DNA from 2 places in the Thalassotalea sp. G20_0 genome. Region 1 is predicted to be linked to the other one. Evidence: predicted binding sites of a transcription regulator. Region 1 holds the regulator's gene; the other holds the start of a gene.
What was found. Region 1 encodes FNR, which switches genes on or off when oxygen is low (the NO sensors DNR and NnrR bind a similar motif). Its sites were predicted from a motif close to TTGATCTAGATCAA; they were not measured.
Positions count from the first base shown of each region.

Region 2: the regulator FNR is predicted to act here: its motif matches at 1,452-1,465, upstream of ubiU (ubiquinone anaerobic biosynthesis protein UbiU).

Region 1 is NZ_JAGHQV010000049.1:20,461-23,876, reverse strand. Features, by position in the region: gene J7438_RS21035 (hypothetical protein) at 1-428, opposite strand, end outside; gene J7438_RS21030 (adenine phosphoribosyltransferase) at 564-1,121, opposite strand; gene fnr (fumarate/nitrate reduction transcriptional regulator Fnr) at 1,201-1,959, opposite strand; gene hemN (oxygen-independent coproporphyrinogen III oxidase) at 2,492-3,416, opposite strand, start outside.
Region 2 is NZ_JAGHQV010000034.1:14,618-18,033, forward strand. Features, by position in the region: gene menE (o-succinylbenzoate--CoA ligase) at 1-521, shown strand, start outside; gene thpR (RNA 2',3'-cyclic phosphodiesterase) at 645-1,286, shown strand; gene ubiU (ubiquinone anaerobic biosynthesis protein UbiU) at 1,520-2,527, shown strand; gene J7438_RS18100 (U32 family peptidase) at 2,660-3,416, shown strand, end outside.

The DNA.
Region 1 (3,416 bases):
TTTCTGCTGTGGAAGTGCTTTTGCCATAACCTGGCCATGGCCGTGATATCGTCTTTATCAATATCTTCGATCTGAATACCGCAGCGGTGATAGATAAGCCAGGCAATGGCGGTGGCGTAAACCAGGTTGGTCGCCAGTTCATGATGGGGATGGGAAAGAAACTCCCGCTGGCTGGCCAGTCCCCGAACTTTGCTGGATAAGTCAGCGTTTGGGGCCAGGAACAGGTCCCAGATATTGCGGTGCATGCGAGGAGAAATCTGATAAATACCGAGTGCCTGGTGATTGGCCTGTTTCAGATGAAAACCAAGCCCGGACTCTCTGGCTGCGGTACCAAGCAGCAGGTTCTCAGCAGTTGGGCTCCACATGCCCAGATGCTTGAGTGCGGGGCGAACAACATAGTGCCTTAGTTCCTTGGCGCATATTCCCATTTGCAAAGTCCTTTTTCCGGGTCGGACCCGGTTCGTGCGTCCTGTAACTGCGGGCGGGGCTCTCAGATCCAGACATTAACTTTGGATCTAAGAGACATATCGTATCATCCCTGAAATTCTGAACTGAGGGTGGTTTTACTCACCGGCAAAATTGCACAGGGCATAGGTTGGAATGCCCGCCGCATTGAGTCTGTCAGCACCCTTGAGGTCTGGCAGATTGATGATAGCTGCAGCTTCCAGTGTGTTGGCACCTGCTTGTCGGATCAGCTGATCGGCAGCCAGCAGTGTGCCTCCGGTGGCGATAAGGTCATCCATCAGCAGAATTTTTTCACCGGCCTTAATGGTGTCTTCATGCATTTCCAGTACGGCCTTGCCATATTCAAGGTCATACTCGACATTGAGGGTTTTGCCGGGCAGTTTGCCTTTCTTGCGAAACAGTACCAGCGGCTTGTTCATGATATAGGACAGTGTCGAGCCAAGCAGGAAACCGCGGGCATCAAGAGCGCCAATGCGATCAAAAGTCTGGTTCTCATAACGCTGAACCATGACATCCACGGCCTTACGCCAGGCTTCCGGGTTTTCAAACAGTGTGGTGATATCCCGAAACAGGATGCCTTCATGGGGCCAGTCCGCGATGGTTCTGATTTGTGTTCGCAGATATTCCTGAACGGATGAACATTCGTTTGTATGCATGGGAGAGTGCATGCCGCTATCAGTCAATGGATAAAAAGGAAGAAGCCCCCTCATAGGGTAGCTTCTTTAGAGGATAAAGTCAGGGATCGGTAGCAATCGGGTTGGGTTCCAGGGTTTTTCCCCCGGCCAGGGCACAGAGTTCAACCGAGTTGCGAATTTCGATTTCCTTGCCCACGGCGGAGATCAGGCCGTTTTTCTGGAATCGGGTAAATACACGACTAACCGTTTCTACCGCCAGGCCCAGGTAGTTCCCCATCTCATTTCTCGACATGGACAGTCGGAACGACTGGGAAGAAAAGCCCCGGCGACGAAAACGGCTGGCCAGGTTAATCAGGAATGTGGCAATGCGTTCATCGGCGTTTTTCTTGGACAGCAGCATCATCATTTGCTGGTCTTCACGGATACGTTTGCTCATCAGGCGCATCAGATGTCGGCGAAGTTCCGGGAATTGATCGGAAAGGGTTTCCAGTTGCTCAAAAGGAATCTCGCAGATCATGGTGGTTTCCATCGCCTGGGCCGACACCGGATAGGTGTCCGTATCCATACCGCTCAGGCCAAGAATTTCGCTGGGCAGGTAAAATCCGGTGATTTGTTCCTCACCTTCATTGGTCGCTGTGTAGGTTTTGAGAGCCCCTGAGCGAACAGCAAAGACACTGGTAAAGGGGTCACCTTCCAGAAACAGGTGTTCGCCTTTTTTCAAAGGACGCCCACGCTTGATAATGTGATCCAGCTGATCGATATCCTTAATGCTCAGTGCCAGTGGCAGGCACAGTGAGCTGAGGCTGCAGTCTCTGCAGGCCACATGGCTCGGCTGTCGGACGTTGGGCTTTGACGTCATTGAGAGGCCTCAAAGTCGTATTGGCGAAATTCGACACTGTTTATGGAAACCAGGTTTACGGAAAACCAAGTGTATGAAAAGTACTACCGGAGTGTAAATCAGGTATGTACGCAACCGGGCAGACCTAAAGTAGGGGTTTGGTGCTGCTTCAGCAATGCGTCATAAACTGCGGTTGTTCCGGTGGGCTTTCATCTGCCGTGTCGTCTATCCAGCTCAGAGATGACCCTGACAATAGTATGGTCATGGCTCCTGGTGGTTGTGTGTCTTTATCCCAGGAAAATCAATCTGACATTGTCTTATGTCACAGGATTAAATTTTCTTTCGTGGTATTTGACTGACCTGGCAGATTTTGCACTTATGCCTTAAGTAAATCAATGTGAGAGTGATGACAAATAGTAGTCGGTTTCAGTTTTTTTCTGATAGGCAGCCTCCTGGCAGAGAGTTTTCAGCACTGTGCGTGATGATCAGGCAGTTTCGGTGGTGGCAGGAGAGAGCTCCAGAGCTTTGTTATCGCTCCGGAGTGTACAGCTATTCAGATAACCTTTGAGTAGAGAGGCTTTTCTTTCATCTCAGGTTGATTGAGGTAGTGGTCGAACTGCATGCAGATGTTACGGATCAGCAGCGTTCCCTTCGGCAGTACTTCCAGCAAACCATCGCTATTGAGACTGACCAGGCCGTCTGCCCTCATCGGCTCCAGCCTTGCCAGCTCATCCCGGAAGTAGTCTCTGAATTGAATACCAAACTGCGCTTCAATATCGCTGAAGTTCAATTTGAAGTGGCAGATCAGCCGGGTAATCACTGCCTGGCGGACTTTGTCATCATCCGTCATCTTCAGGCCGCGTACCATTGGCAACTGCTGTTCATTGATCATTGAGTAATACTGGGCTTCATCGGTGCTGTTCTGAACATAAGTGTCGCCTACCTGGCTGATGGCAGACACACCCATGCCGATCAGGTCGCAGTGGCCATGGGTGGTATAACCCTGGAAATTCCGGTGCAGCGTGCCTTCTTCCCGGGCAATGGCCAGTTCATCGTCTGGCAGGGCAAAGTGATCCATACCGATGTAGATGTAGCCCTGATCCAGCAGCTTTTCCGTGGCCTGATGGAGAATGTCCAGCTTCATTTCCGGCGCAGGCAGATCCTGCTCATTGATTCGGCGCTGTGGCTTGAAGCGGTGGGGCAGGTGGGCGTAGTTAAACAGGGATAGCCTGTCCGGAGCCATATCAACCACTCGATCAATGGTTTCCATAAAACTGTTGGTGGTCTGGAAAGGCAGGCCGTATATCAGGTCCATATGTACCGAGCGGAATGCCATGACCCTGGAAGCATCAAGAATGGATTGAATCATGCTTTCAGGTTGTACCCGGTTAACGGCTTGCTGCACTTTGGGGTTCAGGTCCTGAACGCCCATGCTGATCCGGTTGAAGCCGAGGTCCCTCAGGGTGCCCATCATGGGC
Region 2 (3,416 bases), on a different contig from region 1:
CACTGTTTACCGGAAGTGGTGTTACTTCCGGAGCGGTATTGCCATGGCGTGAGGTTCGTTTAACAGAGGAAGGCGAGATTCAGGTGCGTGGCGACACTCTGGCCAAAGGGTATTTTCAACATGGCGAGATTACGCCATTACCGGGTACCCGTGGCTGGTTTAATACCGGTGACAAAGGGTGTTGGCACGGTGACCAGTTACAGGTATGTGGTCGTATGGATAATATGTTGATCTCAGGGGGGGAGAATATTCATCCTGAAGAGATTGAACAGGCTTTGCTGACCTTCCCGGACATTGTCCAGGCGGTGGTCGTTGCCATAACGGATCCTGAATATGGGCAGCGCCCTGTTGCTTATGTTCAGACTGTGGACGGTACCCTGAATGAACCATTTACAAAAGAGAGGTTGGCAGGCAAGATAGCTAAATTCAAAGTGCCGGTACATATTCGTTTATTTCCTGAGCACATAGCAGAATCAGGGATCAAGATTAATCGCCGTTTTTTTCAGGCACTTTTGGAATAATACGACGATACAGGCAGATTTCTGCCAACAATGTACTAGACTAGGTTCAACAAACTTAGCCAAACCAAATTGCAAGGCTCAATTGGTTTGAATTTAGCAGTCAGACGTTGAAGTTAGAATAATATGAAAAATAACCCCATTAGCTACAACGCTTCCAGCGCCCCGACCTCTTTTGATGAGGCGTTGTCGCATAATTCCCCGGTTAGGGCTTTTCTTGCTGTAAAATTACCTCTTGAACTTGCTGCAACGCTGCATAAGAAAGCCATTCATCGAGCCGGTGAAGGTCATGTTCACGATTTGCGCTGGGTAGCTCCCCAGCAGCAGCACGTTACTCTTAAATTCCTGGGCAATAGCTCCCCCCAACAGTTACAGCAGTTAATTAGCAACCTTGAAAATGATCTGGCTGATTACCATACCTTTGACAGTATGACCGGTTGCTTTCGTTTCTTTCCAACTGGGCGAAACCCGCGGGTGCTGGCCCTGGAGATGCATTCAGGACAGGAGTTAAAACGGCTTGCTGATATTTGTGAGCAGGCGGCGGTACAGTCAGGCTTCAGTGCTGAAACCCGGAATTTCCGCCCCCACGTAACCCTGGGGCGTTTTAAACGACCAAGGTATATCACCCATAGTCAGTATTTTAACCTTCCCAGTTTCCGGATGACGGTAGGTGAAGTGGTATTAATGGAAAGTGAGAGCACTGCAATGGGAACGCGATATAAATCTCTCCACGCTTTCCCGTTGCTACCTCTTGCTATCAGCGCATAAGGAACTGCCATTGAATAACTTTGACATTTCAATAAGCGTTGCCCGAAAAAGACAGGCCGCTTTTGCGGGCAGCGGGAAGCGACCTTAACAAGTCTCAGTCAAATTCCGGGACAATCCCTTAATAGATACTGGCTTAAGTGTTGATACTTATTTTTTGGCTTTTTCTTGATAAGTATCAAGTCGGTTTTTTGTTCAGCGTGCTATGCTGCGCAAAAACTACTGGATAATTCTCTATGGAATTGGTGTGTCCTGCCGGTAACCTTCCTTCCCTGAAAGCCGCTGTCGATAATGGTGCTGATGCCGTATACATCGGCTTTCGCGATGAAACCAATGCCCGGCATTTTGCCGGTCTGAATTTTTCTGATCAGCGGGCCATGAAGGCACTGGATTACGTTGATAAAAATCCCCGAGGAAAAAAGGTTCGGCTTTTTGTTGCGGTAAACACTTATGCCCAGGCGACCAACTGGCACCGCTGGAAAAAAGCAGTGGATATGTGTGCCGACTTCGGTGTCGATGCCCTGATTGCTGCCGATATCAGCGTGCTGGACTATGCCAGCAAGCGATACCCCAATCTTAATCTTCATCTTTCCGTTCAGGCTTCTGCCACCAATCAGGCCAGCCTGTCTTTTTATCATGATCATTTTGGTATCAAACGCGCAGTATTGCCCAGGGTGCTGTCGTTAAAACAGGTTGAGCGACTGGCTCAGAAAAGCCCGGTGGAACTGGAAGTGTTTGCCTTTGGCAGTCTTTGTATTATGGCCGAAGGGCGCTGCATTCTCTCTTCTTATGTGACAGGGGAGTCGCCCAATACCGCCGGTGCCTGCTCTCCCGCATCCGCTGTGCGCTGGCAGACAACGGCCAATGGGATGGAAACCCGACTGGGAGGTTTGTTGATCGACCGTTTTGATCACCATGAGCAGGCCGGTTATCCAACCCTCTGCAAGGGGCGCTTTACGGTGAATGATCAGGTCAGTCATGCCATTGAAGAGCCCACCAGCCTCAATACACTGGATCTGATTCCTCAGCTTTATCAGTCTGGCATCAGTGCGGTGAAAATTGAGGGCCGCCAGCGAAGCCCGGCCTATGTTGCCGAAGTGGTGAGAATCTGGCGGGAAGCGCTGGACCATTACCAGTCCAATCCTGATAGTTTTACCACGAATGAGCGCTGGATGGCTGGCCTTTCCCGTTTGTCTGAAGGTAGCCAGACTACACTGGGTGCCTATAACCGGCCATGGCAGTGATGTTGGCTGCTTGACACTCTCTTTTGATTTAAACCACAAAGACACGAGCCATAAAGGTTTACATGCTTTGCTTTCTTTATGGCTGGCAGATCGCGTTTTCGGGTAATGCCCGGCGCAGACAGGGAATAAACTATGCAAATTACCCTTGGCCCATTACTGTTCTTCTGGCCTAAACAAGATGTTATGGCGTTTTACGAGAAAGTAGCCGAATCCGCCTTTGAACGCGTCTACCTGGGAGAAGTCGTCTGCTCGAAAAGACGTGAGCTGAAGCTGGATGACTGGTTAGCCATTGCCAGGTTATTGCAGGCTAAAGGCAAAGAAGTCGTTCTATCGACACTGACGCTGATTGAAGCTGAGTCTGAACTGGCCCGGGTGAGTAAGGTCTGTGAGAACGGAGAGTTTGCTGTAGAAGCCAATGATATGGCTGCTGTCCATTATCTATCAAAAGCGGGCATCCCTTTTATTACCGGCCCTTCGGTGAACCTGTACAGTGCTGAAGCATTGCAGGTTCTGCATGGTACCGGTTTAAAACGCTGGGTTTTGCCGGTTGAACTCTCTTTTGATCACCTTAAGTTGATTATGGGGCGTTTGCCAGAGCTGGGCATTCATGATCTGGAAACCGAGGTATTCAGCTATGGCTATCTACCTCTGGCCTACTCGGCCCGCTGTTTTACCGCCCGTACCCACGATCTGAGCAAAGACAGCTGTGAGTTCAGCTGTATTAAGTCATCATCAGGTATTCCCCTGGCGACCCAGGAAGGTGATGCGCTGTTTACCATCAACGGTATTCAGACACTGTCTGGCAGTTGTCATAATATTCTGGATCAGTGGCAGGCAATGGCGAGTGCAGGGGTTAAGGCTATGCGCCTTTCCGGGCATTCGGAAGATA